One region of the Kluyvera sichuanensis genome, then DNA from elsewhere that is predicted to be linked to it. Evidence: riboswitches for the same ligand, from Rfam matches in the RefSeq annotation. Region 1 holds a riboswitch; each other region holds the start of a gene.

Region 1 (6,634 bases):
ACCGCTCAGGCGGGAGTGAATTAATTCACTTAATGCCACGCAGGCATCGATCGCTGGATAAACGCCGTACATATCGTAATCGTCGGCTGCCGGGATCGCCTCTTCCAGTTTTTCCAGCTGGCTGTCGAAGTTTACCTTCGCGTCTTTGACCGTCAGGGTTTCCCAGATGAGGTCGAGGATACGACGGTACAGCTGTGGCTCACCAAATTCCGACTCTTTGCAGAACATGGCATAGTTTGGGTACATGCGTTCGCAAAGACAGGCCATAAAGGTGACGTGCTGCCAGCTTTCCAGCTTCTCCAGACGCAGATGAATCGGGTTTTGTAACATGATGAGTTCTCGAATACGGAAATTAGACGCAGTTTACCCGATATGGGGCGGTTTTGCTGCAAGCCGCATAAAAGCCGGGCGCTCTGAGGCCACGGCGTCTGCCCAGCGCGTTGGCTCCGGCAGCCGGTAACCCTGGGTACAGCGCTGCACCCAGCCTAAAGCGCTCTCGAGGCTGACGCGATGGCCCGTGGAGATAAACAGTGGGTTACAGCGCGCTTTGCTGCGCCACACCCACGCCAGTTGCTCGTTTTTGTCCATCAGCGGTGCCAGCGCACCAACCTCTGGCGAGAGGGGCTCAAACTTGCCACACAGCCGTTTTTTCGCCACGCCGATGGTCGGCACGTCCACCAGCAGGCCAAAATGGCTGGCGACGCCCAAACGACGCGGATGGGAAATACCGTGACCGTCGACGAACAGCAGACCGGGTTTGCGCGAAAGCTGCTGCCACGCGGCCATCAGCGCCGGGGTTTCGCGAAAGGAGAGAAAACCGGGAATATAGGGCATGGTGGTGGCGATACGCGCCACCTGATACTCAACCAGCTCCAGCGACGGATATTTCAGCAAGACCATCGCCGCTCGCGTCACTTCGCCACCCTGCTCAAAACCAACGTCGGCGCCGCCGATCAGATCCGGCGGATCGCTGTTGAAACGATCCTCACGGATCACCGATGAGGCCAACTCCAGTTGCTGCGCGCGCAGCGACGCGAGATCCACGTGACGCCCTTAGCGGTGATACTGCGCCGACAGACGGTGCACCGCTTCAACGAAGACACCCGCATGTTCCGGCGGCACGTCCTGATGAATGCCGTGGCCGAGGTTGAAGACGTGGCCTTCGCCCTGACCAAAACCGGCCAGAATCGTCGCCACTTCTTCTTCAATGCGCGCCGCAGGCGCATAGAGCATGGACGGGTCCATATTGCCCTGCAGAGCCACTTTATGGCCTACGCGACGGCGCGCATCGGCGATATCGGTGGTCCAGTCGAGGCCCAGCGCATCGCAGCCGGTTTCCGCCATTGCTTCCAGCCACTGACCGCCGCCTTTGGTGAACAGCGTCACCGGCACGCGGCGACCGTCGTTTTCACGCAGCAGACCATCAACGATTTTGTGCATGTAGTACAGCGAGAACTGCTGATAGTCGCGACCGGTCAGCACACCGCCCCAGGTATCGAAAATCATCACCGACTGCGCGCCGGCTTTAATCTGCGCGTTGAGGTACAGCGTGACGCTCTGCGCCAGCTTATCAAGCAGGAGGTGCAACGCTTTAGGGTCGGCGTACATCATCTTTTTGATAGTGGTAAAGGCTTTGCTGCTGCCGCCTTCCACCATATAGGTCGCGAGCGTCCACGGGCTGCCGGAGAAACCAATCAACGGCACTTCGCCCTTTAGTTCACGGCGAATGGTGCGCACCGCGTTCATCACGTAGCCCAGCTCACCTTCCGGGTCCGGAATCGGCAGCTTTTCTACATCCGCTTTGCTGGTGATTGGCGAGGTAAAGCGCGGGCCTTCCCCGGCTTCAAAATAGAGTCCCAGCCCCATCGCATCCGGAATGGTCAGGATATCCGAGAAGAGGATCGCCGCATCAAGCGGGAAGCGGCGCAGCGGCTGCAGCGTCACTTCACAGGCCAGCTCGGCGTTTTTGCACAGCGACATAAAATCACCGGCATGGGCGCGGGTTGCCTTGTACTCCGGCAAATAGCGGCCTGCCTGGCGCATCATCCATACCGGGGTCACGTCTACGGGCTGGCGCAGCAGCGCACGCAGATAACGATCGTTCTTCAGTTCGCTCATGTTTACATTCCTTTAGCGTTGATGCGCCTATTGTAACATGTCAGTCGTATTCAGCCCGACACATTGCCACGGTATCTTCGATCAGACGACGCGCCACGGTGCCCGGCGGCGGCAGAAGCGGGAGATCGTCGTAGCGATACCAGTTGGCGTTAAGCAGCTCTTTGGGATCGATAACAATGTCGCCGCTGTCGTACTCCGCCATAAAGGCGGTCATCAGCGATTGCGGGAACGGCCACGGCTGGGAGGTGACGTAGCGCAGGTTCTTCACCTTAATGCCGCTCTCTTCCATCACTTCACGCGCCACCGCCTGCTCTAAGGTTTCGCCCACTTCGACAAAACCGGCCAGCACGGTATGCACGCCGTTGCGATGGCGAACGTGTTGGGCAAGGAGGATTGAATCATCGCGGCGAATGGCGACGATAATGCACGGCGCTATCTGCGGGTAGTAGCGCTCACGGCAGTGGCTGCACAGCATCGCCCATTCGGTTTTGCTCGGGTGCATGGTATGGCCGCAGTAGCCGCAGAATTTGTGCGAGCGGTAAAACTCTGCCAACTGCACGCCGCGCCCGGCAAGCTGGAACAGGCCCACGTCCTGGTCGAGAACCTGACGCACGGTGCCCATATCGTGGCGACGCGGCTGCTGTACCAGCCAAACCGGGTCACCTTCCCACTCACCAATCTGGAGTGCGGGCTGACCCACAAGATCGAAATTTACCGCTTCGCCATATGGTAATTCCCCACCGGGCAACCATAATTTTTGTTCGTGGCTGACTATCCACCAGCCGCGATCCAATTTTTCAATTATACGATCCATATCTCTTGCGCTACCTTCGGTTCATAGGCATTTTATTAACATAATGTTTACATATTGACGTGAGCAGATTTTAAACTTACTGATGCGGGGGTCAACCTATGTTAAACCAGTTAGAGAGCCTGACAGAGCGTGTAAAAGGACACCACAGACTGGTCGACCGCTGGCTGAATATTCGTAAGCACCTGCTCGTGGCTTACTACAATCTGGTTGGCCTTAAGCCTGGCAAAGATTCGTTCATGCGTCTTAACGAGAAAGCGCTCGATGATTTTTGCCAGCGCCTGGTCGACTATCTGTCCGCCGGTCATTTCAGTATTTATGAACGCATTATCCATAAAATGGAAGGCAACAGTCCGCTTTTAAACGCCAGCAAAATCTGGCCGCTGCTGGACGCCAATACCCAACAAATTATGGACTACTACGACTCTACGCTGGAGAACGCTATCGACCAGGATAACGTGTATGCCTTCCAGCAGGCGCTGTCCGATATCGGTGAAGCGCTGGAGGCCCGTTTTCTGTTGGAAGACCAGCTCATCATGCTGACCTTCGAGGCGCTCGGCGAGGACGAAATAAAACGCCCGGCTTGAGATTTGCCGCATTAACGAGTAGTTTACATTCATTACCTCTCATCATCTGAGGTTACTTCTTGTCGGAGTGCCCAGTGCGCAAGCACGGGCTGAGACCGTTAATTCGGGATCCGCGGAACCTGATCAGGTTAAGACCTGCGAAGGGAACAAGAGTCAATCTATAGTCGCATCGCCCAAGGGCGATCTTCTCTCTTGCTTCATCCGTCGTCTGACAAGCCATGTCCTTACTTTTATTTGGAATGAGCTATGTCTGTCACTACTAAACCCTCTCGCCGCGAACAGCGCGCCCAGGCCCAACACTTTATCGATACCCTGGAAGGCACCGCGTTCCCGAACTCCCAACGTATCTACATCACCGGTTCGCAGCCGGATATCCGCATTCCGATGCGTGAAATTCAGCTGAGCCCTACGCTAATTGGCGGCAACAAAGAGAATCCACAGTTCGAAGCGAACGAAGCGGTACCGGTGTACGACACGTCCGGCCCCTACGGCGACCCGGACGTCGCGATTAACGTCCAGCAGGGGCTGGCCAAGCTGCGCCAACCGTGGATTGTCGCTCGCGACGACAGCGAAGAGCTGGATGACCGCAGCTCCGCCTACACCAAAGAGCGCCTGGCCGATGATGGGCTGGACGATCTGCGTTTCAGCGGCCTGTTGACGCCGAAGCGTGCCAAAGCAGATAAATGCGTCACTCAGCTGCACTATGCCCGTCAGGGGATTGTGACGCCGGAAATGGAGTTCATCGCCATTCGTGAAAACATGGGCCGCGAGCGCATTCGCAGCGAAGTATTGCGCCACCAGCACCCTGGCATGGCCTTCGGCGCACGCCTGCCGGAGAACATCACGCCGGAATTCGTGCGTGATGAAGTCGCCGCCGGGCGCGCCATCATTCCTGCCAACATCAACCACCCGGAATCCGAGCCGATGATCATCGGCCGCAACTTCCTCGTGAAGGTGAACGCCAATATCGGTAACTCGGCGGTGACCTCCTCCATTGAAGAGGAAGTGGAAAAACTGGTGTGGTCCACCCGTTGGGGCGCGGATACGGTGATGGACCTGTCGACCGGCCGCTATATCCACGAAACCCGCGAATGGATCCTGCGTAACAGCCCGGTTCCGATCGGCACCGTGCCGATCTACCAGGCGCTGGAGAAGGTCAACGGGATCGCTGAAGATCTGACCTGGGAAGCTTTCCGCGATACGCTGCTGGAGCAGGCCGAACAGGGCGTCGACTACTTCACCATCCACGCGGGCGTGCTGCTGCGCTACGTGCCGATGACCGCCAAACGTTTGACCGGCATCGTTTCCCGTGGCGGCTCCATCATGGCGAAATGGTGTCTCTCCCATCATCAGGAAAACTTCCTCTATCAGCACTTCCGTGAAATCTGTGAAATCTGTGCCGCCTATGACGTATCACTGTCGCTGGGCGACGGTCTGCGCCCGGGCTCAATTCAGGATGCCAATGACGAAGCGCAGTTCTCCGAGCTGCACACGCTGGGCGAACTGACCAAAATCGCCTGGGAGTACGATGTGCAGGTGATGATTGAAGGCCCGGGCCACGTGCCGATGCAGATGATTCAGCGCAACATGACCGAAGAGCTGGAGCATTGCCACGAAGCGCCGTTTTACACCTTAGGGCCGTTGACCACCGACATCGCACCGGGCTATGACCACTTCACCTCCGGCATTGGCGCGGCGATGATTGGCTGGTTTGGCTGCGCGATGCTCTGCTACGTTACGCCAAAAGAGCACCTCGGCCTGCCAAACAAAGAGGATGTGAAGCAGGGGCTGATTACCTACAAAATTGCCGCCCACGCCGCCGACCTGGCGAAAGGACATCCGGGCGCGCAGATCCGCGATAACGCCATGTCAAAAGCGCGCTTCGAATTCCGCTGGGAAGATCAGTTCAACCTCGCGCTCGACCCGTTCACCGCCCGTGCCTATCACGATGAAACCCTGCCGCAGGAATCCGGCAAAGTCGCCCACTTCTGTTCCATGTGCGGGCCGAAATTCTGCTCGATGAAAATCAGCCAGGAAGTACGCGACTACGCCGCCGCCCAGACGATTGAAGTGGGCATGGCGGATATGTCAGAGAACTTCCGCGCCAAAGGCGGTGAAATTTACCTGAAACGCGAGGAGGCCTGATGTACCAGCCCGATTTCCCAACGGTACCGTTCCGCCTCGGACTTTATCCGGTGGTGGACAGCGTGATGTGGATTGAACGCCTGCTGGAAGCTGGCGTACGTACCATTCAACTGCGAATCAAAGACAAGCGCGACGACGAGGTTGAAGCGGACGTGATGGCCGCCATCGCGCTGGGCCGACGCTATGACGCCCGCTTGTTTATCAACGACTACTGGCGATTGGCTATCAAGCACCGCGCCTACGGGGTGCATCTGGGCCAGGAGGATCTGGAAACCACGGACCTGAAAGCCATTCAGGCCGCGGGCCTCCGCCTTGGCGTATCGACCCACGACGATATGGAGATTGACGTGGCGCTCGCCGCTCGACCGTCGTATATCGCACTGGGCCACGTCTTCCCCACCCAAACCAAGCAGATGCCCTCCGCGCCGCAGGGGCTGACGCAGTTGGCAGGCCATATTGCGCGTCTGGCTGATTACCCGACCGTCGCTATCGGCGGCATCAGTCTTGCGCGTGCGCCTGACGTGCTGGCGACCGGCGTGGGCAGCATTGCCGTAGTCAGCGCCATCACCCAGGCGGCGGACTGGCGTGAAGCCACGGCACAACTGCTGGCTATCGCAGGAGTGGGCGATGAATGACCGCGACTTTATGCGCTATAGCCGGCAGATCCTGCTGGGCGATATCGCTATTGATGGCCAGCAAAAACTGCTCGGTAGCCATGTGCTGATCGTCGGTTTAGGCGGGCTGGGCTCGCCTGCCGCGCTGTATCTGGCGGGGGCGGGCGTCGGCACGCTGACGCTGGCAGACGACGACGAGGTACACCTCAGTAATCTGCAACGGCAAATCCTGTTCACCACCGACGATATTGCCCGCTCAAAATCGCAGGTCACTCAACAGCGGCTGGCGCGACTTAATCCAGATATTGACCTGGTGGCGCTACAGCAACGGCTGACCGGCGATGCGCTACGCCACGCGG
Region 2 (6,634 bases), 520 kb from region 1:
GTTTGGTATCGGCACCTCCGAAGTGGAACATGTGCTGGCAACCCAGACCCTGAAGCAGGGTCGTGCCAAAACCATGAAGATTGAAGTGAACGGCAAAGCGGCACCTGGCATCACTGCCAAAGACATCGTGCTGGCGATTATCGGTAAAACCGGCAGCGCAGGCGGCACCGGCCACGTGGTCGAGTTCTGCGGTCAGGCTATCCGTGATCTGAGCATGGAAGGCCGTATGACGCTGTGCAACATGGCGATTGAACTGGGTGCGAAAGCGGGCCTGGTGGCGCCAGACCAGACAACCTTCAACTATGTAGAAGGCCGTCTGCACGCGCCGAAAGGCAAAGATTTTGACGACGCGGTCACCTACTGGCAGACCCTGAAAACCGACGACGGCGCCACTTTCGACAGCGTAGTTATCCTGCAGGCCGAAGAAATTGCGCCACAGGTGACCTGGGGCACCAACCCAGGCCAGGTGATCTCCGTGAATGACAATATTCCGGACCCTGCCTCCTTTAACGATCCGGTAGAACGCGCCAGCGCCGAGAAAGCGCTGGCCTACATGGGCCTGAAGCCAGGCATTCCGCTGACCGACGTCGCGATTGATAAAGTATTTATCGGCTCCTGCACCAACTCGCGTATCGAAGACTTACGCGCGGCGGCAGAAATCGCCAAAGGCCGTAAAGTGGCTCCTGGGGTTCAGGCACTGGTTGTGCCTGGCTCCGGCCCGGTGAAAGCGCAGGCGGAAGCAGAAGGTCTGGATAAGATCTTTATCGAAGCGGGCTTTGAATGGCGTCTGCCGGGCTGCTCCATGTGCCTGGCAATGAACAACGATCGTCTGAACCCAGGCGAACGCTGCGCCTCGACCAGCAACCGTAACTTTGAAGGCCGTCAGGGCCGCGGTGGCCGTACCCATCTGGTCAGCCCGGCTATGGCCGCAGCGGCCGCGGTAACCGGCCATTTCGCCGACATTCGTAGCTTGAAATAAGGAAACACCATCATGGCTGAGAAATTTACCCAACATACGGGACTGGTGGTGCCGCTGGATGCCGCGAACGTCGATACCGATGCCATCATTCCAAAGCAGTTTTTGCAGAAAGTCACCCGCACTGGCTTTGGCGCACACCTGTTTAACGACTGGCGCTTCCTGGACGACAAAGGCGAGCAGCCGAACCCCGAGTTTGTGCTGAACTTCCCTGAGTTCAAAGGCGCTTCCATTCTGTTGGCGCGCGAAAACTTCGGCTGCGGTTCGTCACGCGAACACGCGCCGTGGGCGCTGACCGACTACGGTTTTAAAGTGGTGATTGCCCCAAGCTTTGCCGATATCTTCTACGGCAACAGCTTTAACAACCAGCTGCTGCCGGTCACTCTGAGCGATGCGCAGGTCGACGAAATGTTTGAATTGGTGAAAGCCAACCCGGGCATTACGTTTGAAGTGGATCTGGAAGCGCAGGTGGTGAAGGCGGGGGAGAAATCCTACAGCTTTAAAATTGACGACTTCCGTCGCCACTGCATGCTGAACGGGCTGGATAGCATTGGCCTGACGCTGCAGCATGAAGATGCGATTTCTGCTTACGAAAACAAGCAGCCGGCGTTTATGCAGTAATCCGTAACGCCGCTGCCTCCCCGGAGGCGGCGCGTTCGCGCCTTGTCCGGGCTACCGCTGTTAGTAGCCCGGCCGAGCGCAGCGACGCCGGGACTGCACCAGACTAAACGTCCTTCACCCGTCCGGTCATCACCAGCGTTACCACTGAAATCCCAGCTATTACCCAGTACACCGAGAAGTGGCCAAAGCTCTGCGCCAGCGCCCCCTGAATAATCCCCGCCAGAATCACCCCGGTTGAAATGCTGTTGGTAAACAGCGTGGTCGCCGCTCCCGCACGACCCGGCATCAGGTCCTGGAACCACAGCATGCCAATCCCGGCGACAATACCGATAAACACCGCATTAAACAGCTGAAGCACCAGCAACGACGTATGGCTATGGAAGAAGATCAGGCCGACGTAGAACAACACCCCGGCGGCCACCGCGGTTACCATCATCCGCCGCTTGCCGAAGCGCTTCACGTAGTATCCAGCGAGGATCATCGCCGGAATTTCCAGCCCCGCCGCCGTTCCCATCAGGATCCCCGCCAGGCTATCCGGCAGGCCGAGATCGCTGCTGATCCACAGCGGCATATCGATGATATACATGGTGTTACAGGTCCACATCAGCGTGGAGGCGATAAACAGCATCCGCACGTTGCTATCTTTCCAGCCGCTAATCTGATTCTGCACCGCATCGACAGGCTGTTCGACTCTGGCGACCGACGGTAGCGTCAGGGCAATCAGCGTCAGGCTGATGGCAAAAATCCCCGCAGCAATGGAAAACATGGCGGTAAAGCCATAGTTAAGTGCCAGCATGAAAGCCAGCGGCGGGCCAATCACCCACGCCAGCGACAGCTGCGCACGCATTATCGAACTGAACATCACCACTTCACGCGCCGAGCTATCGGCATATTCACGCGCCAGCGCGAACAGCTGCGGCATCGCGGCGTTGGCGATCGAGGCCAGCAGCACGCCGCAGGTAATCAGCGTCAGGTAGTGGCGATTGAAGGCAAAGAGCAACGCGTTGCCCACTGCCATCAGGCAGCAGAACATGATCAGCTTGCGCCGGTCACCCCGGTTATCGGATCGTTTTGCCAGCCCGAGGCTGACGACGATCCCGGCGATGGCGTTGACGGTATAGAACAACCCTACCCAGAACGGCTGCACACCGACTTCTCGGCTGAGATATAGACTCAGCGTCGGCGCCTGCAATGCCCCCGCTATGCCCATCATAAACGCCACCAGCATAAAGGCGGCATACACACCGTTGAGACGTCGTCCCATCGTCATTAACCAGAGCATCAGAGATCCTTTCGCGAAAGAATAAAAAAAAGCCAGCAGATGATACCTGCTGGCAAATACTCAGTCACACATGATTAGGCGAATTAATGCTCAGAGGTCGGTTTCGTAACTTCCCACTGCATCAGAAAATTCAGCACTTCAAGCCGCTGTGCGGTCGCCTGACGGGCCAGCCAGGAAACATTTTTGGTAGCAGAGAAATAACGCTGGTAGAACTGATGGATGGTAGACCTCTTCATAGACACCTCCTCGCTTCATCGAAATCAATTATTGGCCTAATATAGGGATTAATAAATTGCTGAGTTTTTATCAGGAGTTCCCCTTTTATGCCTTCAGGTCGATTACAGCAGCAGTTCATCCGTTTATGGCAGTGCTGCGAGGGAAAATCGCAAGAGACCACGCTCAACTCACTGGCCGAGCTGCTCAACTGCTCTCGCCGCCATATGCGCACGCTTTTGAACACCATGGAGGCGCGGGGATGGCTGACCTGGGAGGCGGAAGCCGGGCGCGGCAAGCGCTCTAAGCTGACTTTCCTCTATACCGGTCTGGCGCTTCAGCAGCAGCGCGCGGAAGACCTGCTCGAGCAGGATCGGATAGATCAGCTGGTGCAATTGGTCGGTGACAAGGCCGCGGTACGTCAGATGCTGGTGTCGCATCTGGGCCGCAGCTTCCGTCAGGGGCGACATATTCTGCGGGTGCTTTACTACCGTCCGATGCGCAATTTGCTGCCGGGAACGGCGCTTCGGCGCTCGGAAACCCATATTGCGCGGCAAATTTTCAGCGCGTTGACCCGGGTAAATGAGGTAAATGGGGAACTGGAAGCGGATATTGCGCACCATTGGCAGGCCATATCCCCATTACACTGGCGTTTTTATTTGCGTCCCGGCATCCATTTTCATCACGGTCGCGAACTGGAGATGGACGACGTTATCACTTCGCTGCATCGCAGCATGACGCTGTCGCTCTTTTCCAACATCACGCGCATTCATTCCCCTACCGCCTGGACGCTCGATGTCCATCTGAGCGAACCCGACCGCTGGCTGCCGTGGCTGCTGGGCCAGGTATCGGCGATGATCCTGCCGCGCGAATGGCAATCGCTCAGCGACTTCTCGCGCATGCCGGTGGGTACCGGGCCGTATGCGGTCGCCCGCAACAATCAAAACCAGCTGAAGATCCACGCATTTGATGACTACTTCGGTTTCCGGGCGCTGATTGACGAAGTGAACGTCTGGGTGCTGCCGGAAATCAGCGATGAGCCGAACGGCGGCCTGACGCTTCAGGGCACTACCCAGAGCGAAAAAGCGGTAGAAAGCCGCCTCGAAGAGGGTTGTTACTATCTGCTGTTTGATGCGCGCAGTTCACGCGGCAACAACCCGGCTGTGCGTCAGTGGCTGAGCCACATTTTCCACCCGAACAACCTGCTGTATCACGCAGGCGAGCAGCACCAGAGCCACTGGTTCCCGGCCTACGGCCTGCTGCCGCGCTGGCACCATGCCCGTAGCCACGCCTGTGAAAAACCGGCAGGTCTTGAGTCGGTCACCCTCACCTACTACCGCGATCACGTAGAACATCGGACGATCGGTCAGATCATGGAGGCGCTGCTGGCGGCGCACCAGGTCAAACTGGTTATCCAGGAAGTGGATTACGACGAATGGCATCGCGGCGAAGTGGTCAGCGATATCTGGCTGAACAGCGCCAACTTCACGCTGCCGCTCGATTTCTCGATCTTTGCCTACCTTTATGAAGTGCCGCTGATCCGCCACTGCATTCCCATCGACTGGGAGCAGGACGCGCAGCACTGGCGCGAAGGAGAGCTTTCACTGCCCGACTGGTGCCAAAGTCTGCTGGCAAATCAGTCCATTGTGCCGCTGATCCACCACTGGCTGATGCTACAAGGCCAGCGCAGTATGCGCGGCGTTCGCATGAACACCCTGGGCTGGTTCGACTTTAAATCGGCCTGGTTTGCACCGCCGGATCCTTAAGGCTTTAGATTTATTCACGTAATCATTACAATGTGCCGTTCTCAACGGGGTGCTGATAAACATACACAAAATCATTCGTGCTGTATCAAGGCGGCAAGTGAGTGAGTCCCCAGGAGCATAGATAACTATGTGACTGGGGCGAGCGAGCGTAGCCAACGCAGAGACAGCGCGAAGGATGAAGTGTATGGGCTGAGAGATACCCGTCGAACCTGATCCGGATAATCCCGGCGAAGGGATTTGAGGCTAACTCAAAATCCTTTGCCACCATTTTATAAAGGTGCAAAGTGCTCAAAAAATTACTCCCCCTGCTGGTGCTGGTTGCCGCTCCGGCCCTCGCAAAGCCTGTACTGACCGTCTATACCTATGACTCCTTTGCTGCCGATTGGGGCCCGGGCCCGGCGGTGAAAAAAGCGTTTGAAGCCGACTGCAACTGCGAGCTGAAGTACGTGGCGCTGGAAGACGGCGTTTCGCTGCTCAACCGCCTGCGCATGGAAGGCAAAAACAGCAAAGCCGATGTGGTGCTGGGGCTGGATAACAACCTGCTGCAGGCGGCAACCGACACTAAACTGTTTGCCAAAAGCAACGTTTCCACCGCCGACGTTACCGTACCGGGCGGCTGGAACAACGACACCTTCGTACCGTTCGACTACGGCTACTTCGCCTTCGTCTATGACAAAAACAAACTGAAGAACCCGCCGAAAAGCCTGAAGGAACTGGTTGAGAGCGACCAGAAATGGCGCGTGATTTACGAAGACCCGCGCACCAGCACACCGGGGCTTGGCCTGCTGCTGTGGATGCAAAAAGTCTACGGCGACAAAGCGCCGGAAGCCTGGCAGAAGCTGGCGGCGAAAACGGTCACCGTCACCAAAGGCTGGAGCGAAGCCTACGGCCTGTTCCTGAAAGGGGAAAGCGATCTGGTGCTGAGCTACACCACCTCTCCGGCGTACCACATCATCGACGAGAAGAAAGACAACTACGCGGCGGCGAACTTTAGCGAAGGCCACTATCTGCAGGTGGAAGTGGCGGCGAAAACCGCAGCCAGCAAACAGCAGAAGCTGGCAGATGAGTTCCTGACGTTTATGGTCTCTCCGGCCTTCCAGAACACCATCCCAACCGGCAACTGGATGTACCCGGTGACCAACGTCACCCTGCCAGACGGCTTTAATGGTCTGGTGAAACCGCAAACCGCGCTGGAGTTTACCCCGCAGCAGGTGGCTTCCGAACGTCAAAACTGGATTAACGCATGGCTTCGCGCAGCCAGCCGCTAATCCCTCGCTGGCTGTATCCAGGGCTGACGGCAACCACGCTGATGGTTGCCGTCGCGCTGGCGGCGTTTCTGGCGCTGTGGCTAAACGCGCCGGAAACGTCGTGGTCAACGCTGCTCGGCGATAGCTATCTGTGGCACGTGGTGCGCTTCTCCTTCTGGCAGGCGTTCCTGTCAGCACTGCTGTCGGTCGTACCCGCTATTTTCCTTGCCCGCGCGCTTTACCGACGACGTTTTCCCGGCCGTACGCTGCTGCTGCGGCTGTGCGCCATGACGCTAATTCTACCCGTGCTGGTCGCCGTCTTCGGTATTCTGAGCGTTTACGGGCGTCAGGGCTGGTTGGCCCAGCTTTTTGCCTGGCTTGGCTGGCAGTGGCGCTTCTCGCCCTACGGTCTGCAGGGCATTCTGCTCGCGCACGTCTTCTTTAATATGCCAATGGCGACCCGCCTGCTATTACAGGCGCTGGAGCAGATCCCCGGCGAGCAGCGCCAGCTTGCTGCGCAACTGGGAAT
Region 3 (6,634 bases), 2.0 Mb from region 1:
CCATGTTGTTCGCAATATCGAGGTCGCCTTTTTCAATCATCAGACGCAGGGTCTGCGATTCCTGGAAGTGACGCAGCACTACGCGGTTCATCTTCGCTTCGCCGCGCCAGTAGTCCGGGTTGCGCTTCATGCGCAGCACGTCTTTTGCCTGCCAGGTTTCCAGCGTAAACGGCCCGGAACCGGCTTCGTGAGTCGTCAGCCACTTATTGCCCCAGTCGTTATTCTGTTCATGGCTTTGCACGGTTTTACTGTCGAGCACGCCAAGGTTGCCGAGCGCCCCCAGCGAGTAAATGACCAGCTGCGGGTCGTTATCCTTAGGCAGGACAATTTGCACCGTATAGTCGTCCAGCGCCGTGACCTGCTTGTCGACGTTCTTCTTACTAAAACCGTAGGATTTCCATACCGATGCCTGCGCCAGGTTAAGGTGCAGAATGCGGCGCATCGACCACACCACGTCGGCGGCGGTCAGCGGGTTGCCGGAGTGAAACTTGACGTTGTTGTGCAGATGGAAGGTCAGCGTTTTGCCGTCCGGGCTGATATCCCAGGATTTGGCGAGCGCCGGTTTAACGTTGGTGAGCTGTTCAGGGTCAAGCTCCACCAGCGAGTCATAGAGATTCACCACAATCCCCACCACTTCGTTGCCGGTCATTGCCGCCGGGTCGAGGGTGAGCAGGTTATTCATGTTCATGCCGATAATGAGCTGATCCGGCGGCGTTTTTGCCAGCGCCGCCCCGCTCCCCATCGTCATGGTCAGCGCGAGCAAACACGCTCCCAGTAAGGAGGATTTTTTCATCTATCTATCGCCTGTAGGGTACGACAGGCGACGAATCCGTCCGTGCCTGTCTTGTCTTTGTTATGTGTCAGTCGTGGCTGACGGTGTTGGCTTCGATAAAGGCAAAATTGATGTCTTCGCCCAGTCCAGGGCGTTGAGACAGGTGAACATAGCCATCGGCGTCCATTGGGTCGACGATGCTGTTCAGGTAGGCCGCTGGCTGGTCGTAGTCGAGGAACGGATGCAACAGACCACGCTCATACCAGCGACAGTTGCGAATGGCGCCAATCACCGCCAGGCTCGCCGCGCCGTTACCGTGTACTTCGCAGTCCATACCAAACGACTCCGCCAGCGCTGCCACCTTCATGGTTGGCGTAATGCCGCCCACGCCGTTGGCCCCTGCGCGCAGAATGTCGCAGGCTCCGGCTTTCACCCAGTCGGCTCGGCTGTGGTGCTTACCGCCAAAGCTTTCCGGCCCGATAATCGGAATCGAGAGGTTCTCAGCCAGCCACGCGTAGGAGGACATGCTGTCTTCTTCCATCGGCTCTTCGAACCAGGCAAAGTTGAGTTTTTCCAGCTCTTTACCAATCCACAGCGCTTCGGTGCGGCTGTACCAGTGGTAACCGTCGATCATCAGGTCGATATCCGGGCCTACCGCTTCACGTACCGCAGCGCAGGCTTTGATATCCATTTTTGGGTTCGGTGCGAACGAGACCGGCGGCATCCAGGTATGCAGCTTGATGGCTTTATAGCCGCGCGCGACCAGCGTTTCGGCAAACGCCGCATACTCTTCCGGCGTGGACAGGCCGCCTTCAAGGTCATCGCCGCACATGGTGCTGCCGTACGCTGGCACTTTATCGCGATAGCCGCCCAGCAGCTTGTAAACCGGCATATTGAGCTTACGCCCAATCAGGTCCCATAACGCCTGCTCAACGAAGGAGAGCGCACGTTCGGTCAGTTGATGCGCGCTGCCACGCTGCCAATGCACCAGATCCTGCCAGATACGTTCACGGTCGAACGGGTCCTGCCCTACCAGCACCTTGCGGAAGAAGGTGTTAACCACGAACGGACGCACGATTTCCGGCGGCGCAAAGGAGTAGCCCTTACTACCGTCGTCAGCGGTAATGGTCAGCATCGCCATTTTGGCCATGCTTTCTGGCCCCGGATGTGAGTGTCCGGCGCTGTCGGAAACGCGGCGCGTAGGGTGCTGGAAAACGGTGACATTTACAGATTCAATTTTCATTAAGTGTCCTTTATACAACATGCTACCTGGCGATTAATTCGCCACGGGTCTGTGTAAAACACGGTCCGGTAAAACGGTTTTGTGGAATTGAAAAGGCGTTTCATCACTAATCTAAGCACAAAATAGCACCACTTCCACGGACAAATTCCGCTAACGCCGGGCTGTTTTTTGGGCATGCGCACGAGGGTGCGTGACGTTTTTCACAAAAGGACGGGGAAGTGTGAGAGCGATCATTATCCTCTCCCGGACGGGAGAGGATGGGCAAAAATCAGGCGAAGGTGATTTTACCGTCGAGGTAGACGTCCTGAACGGCGTTGATAAGCTGCACGCCATCGGCCATCGATTTTTTAAAGGCTTTACGGCCAAGAATCAGACCCATACCGCCCGCACGTTTGTTGATGACCGCCGTACGGACCGCGTCCGCAAGGTCGGTTTCACCGCCCGCTGCGCCGCCGGAGTTAATCAACCCGGCACGGCCCATATAGCAGTTCGCCAACTGGTAGCGCACCAGGTCGATAGGATTCTCGCTGGTCAGTTTGCTGTAGACGCGTTCGTCGGTATAGCCGAAGTTCACCGCTTTATAGCCGCCGTTATTCTCAGCCATTTTCTGCTTCACGATATCGGCGCCGATGGTGGCGGCCAGATGGTTGGCCTGCCCGGTAAGGTCGGCAGATACATGATAATCCACGCCATCTTTTTTAAACGCCGGGTTGCGCAGATAGGCCCACAGCACGGTGACCAGCCCCAACTCATGCGCACGCTCAAAAGCGGCAGAGATCTCCTCAATCTGACGGCGAGACTCTTCCGAACCAAAATAGATGGTTGCCCCCACCGCTACCGCGCCCATATTGAACGCCTGTTCGACGCTGGCGTACAGCGTCTGGTCGAAGGTGTTCGGGTAGCTCAGGGTTTCGTTGTGGTTCAGTTTGACGAGGAACGGAATGCGGTGCGCGTAGCGGCGAGAGACCGAGGCCAGCACGCCGTAGGTGGAAGCCACGCAGTTACAGCCCGCTTCAATCGCCAGTTCAACAATGTTTTTCGGGTCAAAATAGAGCGGGTTGGCGGCAAACGAGGCCCCGGCCGAGTGCTCAACGCCCTGGTCTACCGGCAGAATCGACAGATAGCCCGTACCCGCCAGACGCCCGGTATTGTAGAGGGTCTGCATATTTCGCAGTACGGCAGGCGGACGGTTGTTATCCACCATCACCCGGTCAACGTAGTCGTGGCCGGGCAGATAGAGTTGGTCGGCTGGAATGGTCATACAACGATGCTGTAAAAGGCTGTCGGCGTCTTTGCCAAGCAACTGCGCAATATCAGTCATAGCTATGCTCCCGTAAGCGCCGACATCATGTCGGCTGGATATCCTGCTCAACACTTTTGAGCAGGATAAGCCTGGTACCGGGAGCGTGGAATGTCCAACTTTTGGCAGATTTTAAGCACAACCGACTGGCACGTCAGCCGGACAGCTACCACCATTCGTGGAAATGGTGCACCGGCCCAATACCTTCGCCTACCTGTAAGGTGTCGGCCTGCGCCAGCGCCTGCGACAGCCAGGCTTTGGCGACCGGCACCGTCTCCTGCCAGCTGGCATGGCGCGGTCGCAATGCCGCCAGCGCGGCCGACAGCGTACAGCCGGTGCCGTGCGTGTTTTTGGTCATCACGCGCGGCGCGGTGAAGCGCATTTCACCTTCGGCGGTAAACAGCCAGTCGGGGCTTTCCGCATCATCAAGATGGCCGCCCTTCATCAGCACCGCTTCGCAGCCGAGCGCCCGCAGCGCCCTGCCTTGTTCCAGCATCTCATGCTCGTTACGAGCATGCGGCGTATCGAGCAGCGCCGCGGCCTCCGGCAGGTTTGGCGTGATCAGCGACACCTGCGGCAGCAGGCGCTGGCGCAGCGTTTCAACGGCAGATGGGGAAAGCAGCGGGTCACCGCTTTTGGCCAACATCACCGTATCCAGCACCACGTTTTGAATATGATAGCGTTGCAGTCGCTCGGCCACCGCCTCGACGATGTCCGTCTCCGCCAGCATGCCGATTTTGGTGGTATCGATGCGCACGTCGCTGAACACGGAATCTAACTGCGCAGCAACAAAGTCGGGTTCAATCCGGTAGACCGACTGCACTCCACGGGTGTTCTGCGCCACCAGCGCGGTGATAACAGAACAGCCGTAAGCACCAAGCGCCGAGAAGGCTTTCAGGTCGGCCTGAATGCCCGCACCGCCGCTAGGATCGGTACCGGCAATGGTCAGTGCATTGATACGCTTCATGCCGCTACCTCCCCGTGCATCACGTACAAGGCATCAAGAAACGCAGGAACAAAACTGCCCGGCCCTCGCCCCTGCGCAGCAATCTGCCCCGCCCGCTTCATCACCGCGCAGGCCCCCGCGACGTTCAGCATGCGGTCGCCCGGTAAGGCGCAGCTCGCCGCCACGACGGCCGAAAGCGCGCAGCCGGTGCCGACCACGCGGGTCATCAATGGAGAGCCGCCGTTCACCGCCAGCGTTCGTTCACCGTCGGTGATGTAATCAACTTCGCCGGTCACTGCAACCATCGCCCCGCTTGCGCGCGCCAGTTTCTGCGCCGCCGGCAACGCCGCCGCCGCGGTATCGGTGGTATCCACGCCGCGCCCGCCCTGGCTTTCACCGGCCAGCGCCATTATTTCTGAGGCATTGCCACGAATCGCCGCCGGGGTCATCTGCACCAGTTCGCGGCAGAAATCACTGCGCAGCGTCAACGCGCCCACCGCCACCGGATCGAGCGCCCACGGCGTTCCCGCCCGGTTCGCGCTTTCAACCGCCGCCCGCATCGCCTGCGCGCGCGGCTGAGTTAAGGTGCCGACGTTAATCAATAATGCGCTGGCGATAGCCGAGAACTGCGCGGCTTCTCCGGCATCAATGACCATTGCTGGCGATGCGCCGAGCGCCAGCAGCACGTTGGCGGTAAAGGCCTGCACGACATCGTTAGTCATACAGTGAACAAGGGGAGAATGTTGCTGCAGAAAGTGTGCGGTATGCGCGAATTGCGCGGGACTTAGCAGGTCGGCTTGCATGGTTTGCTCCTGCCAAAACGCGAAGAAGCAATGACCATATGGTCTCTGACTTCCCTACGCTGGCATTATCCAGATCAGGTGGTACGGGTTTTTCTCAGCCTTCGTAAAGAAGGGCACCCCGAGTCATTTAAATCAATTAGTGGCGATTAACATTTCATTAATGGCTGCCCGCAATAATGCCAGCAGGATGCACGACAAACAAGCCCATACGTTGAGCGGGCAGCATTACGCAACTGATGACTTATCCGTAATTTCGCCGCTGAGCTTTACCCTGTTTCGCTAAATACATCGCCTTGTCGGCATAGTCGAGAAGCTGACGCTCATCACTGCCGTGTTCAGGATAACAGGCGATCCCAATACTGGGTTCGATGGTCAATATATGGCCCTGAAGCCTGAAGGGCGTGTGGAACGCGTCATCAATTTTTTGAGCGACCCGCGCCGCATGTTCAGGCGACAACGTTCCCTGAATCAATATCACAAACTCATCGCCGCCAATGCGCGCGACGGTATCCGATTCACGTACACACCGTGTTAGACGCACGGCGGTCTCTTGCAGCAGGAGATCGCCCATGCTGTGGCCCAGCGTGTCGTTCACCTGCTTAAATTTGTCGAGATCGATAAACAGCAGCGCCAGTTGTCCATCTTCGCGGCGTACCCTCGCCAGCGTTGTTTTCAGGCGATCGTACAACAGGCCGCGATTTGGCAGGTCGGTGAGTTGATCATACTGCGCCATATGCTGCAATCGGGCCTGCATCTGCTGGCGTTCAATCACCGTCGCAATTTGCGTCGACACAAACTGCAGCAGCTCCTGATCCTGTTGGTTGTAGCACACGCCGTCCGGATAGCTTTTAAGCACCAACGCGCCGATAGTGCCTTTATGCGATTTTAGCGGCACACCCAACCAGCAGAATGGATTAGGGCCAAAGGAGCTGCGTAGTTCCTCGAGGCGCCCTGCCATCGTTTCAGGCGTGAGCAGCAGCGGTTGGCCGGTATGGATAACCTCCGCATAAAACGTCTCTGGGATCAGAGTGAACGGCTCCGGGGTTTGCTGAAATTCATCGACATGATACGGAAAGCTCAGCTGGGACGTTTTTTCATCATAGAGCGTCACCGAGAAATTATCGGCCGGTAGCAGCGTGCCGACGATCTCATGAATACGCTGGAATAGTTTGAGCAGATCTTCGGCGGTATGTGCGGCTTCAGAAATGGCATAAAGCACCGACTGGAGCAATTCGGAACGTTTACGCTCGGTGATATCGCGGGCCACGCCGATACGTAATTGATCGGCCGGCGACCAGCGCGCCGACCACATGATATTCAGGACCTGCCCATTTTTGTGGACATAACGGTTTTCGAAATGAAATTGAGGATTACCCGACATCACGTCAACTATCGAATTCCGGGTTAATTCCCGGTCTTCCGGCAGCATCATCTCGAACATGTTTCGGCCAATCAGTTCTTTCGGCGTATAGCCAAAAATACGCTCGCAGGACGCACTGGCAAAAATGATATTGGCGTGGGCGTCAACGGCAAAAACCGCGTCCATCATGAGATCGATAAAACTGCTCAA

Evidence for each region. A riboswitch is a leader RNA that binds a small molecule or an ion and turns the genes downstream of it on or off. The one in region 1 is predicted to bind thiamine pyrophosphate.
Region 2: it holds a riboswitch for thiamine pyrophosphate, as region 1 does, so the genes downstream of both, thiB (thiamine ABC transporter substrate binding subunit) here and thiC (phosphomethylpyrimidine synthase ThiC) in region 1, are expected to answer to the same signal.
Region 3: it holds a riboswitch for thiamine pyrophosphate, as region 1 does, so the genes downstream of both, thiM (hydroxyethylthiazole kinase) here and thiC (phosphomethylpyrimidine synthase ThiC) in region 1, are expected to answer to the same signal.

The regions. Positions count from the first base shown of each region.
Region 1 covers NZ_CP162271.1:4,015,389-4,022,022, reverse strand. Annotated here, with positions in the region: gene AB2B48_RS19325 (YjaG family protein) at 1-330, opposite strand, end outside; gene nfi (deoxyribonuclease V) at 364-1,044, opposite strand; gene hemE (uroporphyrinogen decarboxylase) at 1,054-2,118, opposite strand; gene nudC (NAD(+) diphosphatase) at 2,159-2,932, opposite strand; gene rsd (sigma D regulator) at 3,031-3,516, shown strand; TPP riboswitch at 3,570-3,679, shown strand; gene thiC (phosphomethylpyrimidine synthase ThiC) at 3,763-5,661, shown strand; gene thiE (thiamine phosphate synthase) at 5,661-6,296, shown strand; gene thiF (thiazole biosynthesis adenylyltransferase ThiF) at 6,289-6,634, shown strand, end outside.
Region 2 covers NZ_CP162271.1:4,533,891-4,540,524, reverse strand. Annotated here, with positions in the region: gene leuC (3-isopropylmalate dehydratase large subunit) at 1-979, shown strand, start outside; gene leuD (3-isopropylmalate dehydratase small subunit) at 992-1,597, shown strand; gene AB2B48_RS21640 (sugar efflux transporter) at 1,701-2,879, opposite strand; gene sgrT (glucose uptake inhibitor SgrT) at 2,963-3,115, opposite strand; gene sgrR (HTH-type transcriptional regulator SgrR) at 3,203-4,858, shown strand; TPP riboswitch at 4,894-5,112, shown strand; gene thiB (thiamine ABC transporter substrate binding subunit) at 5,143-6,126, shown strand; gene thiP (thiamine/thiamine pyrophosphate ABC transporter permease ThiP) at 6,102-6,634, shown strand, end outside.
Region 3 covers NZ_CP162271.1:2,009,856-2,016,489, forward strand. Annotated here, with positions in the region: gene AB2B48_RS09915 (ABC transporter substrate-binding protein) at 1-793, opposite strand, end outside; gene AB2B48_RS09920 (mandelate racemase family protein) at 861-2,015, opposite strand; gene fbaB (class I fructose-bisphosphate aldolase) at 2,284-3,336, opposite strand; gene thiD (bifunctional hydroxymethylpyrimidine kinase/phosphomethylpyrimidine kinase) at 3,482-4,282, opposite strand; gene thiM (hydroxyethylthiazole kinase) at 4,279-5,064, opposite strand; TPP riboswitch at 5,099-5,195, opposite strand; gene AB2B48_RS09940 (bifunctional diguanylate cyclase/phosphodiesterase) at 5,306-6,634, opposite strand, start outside.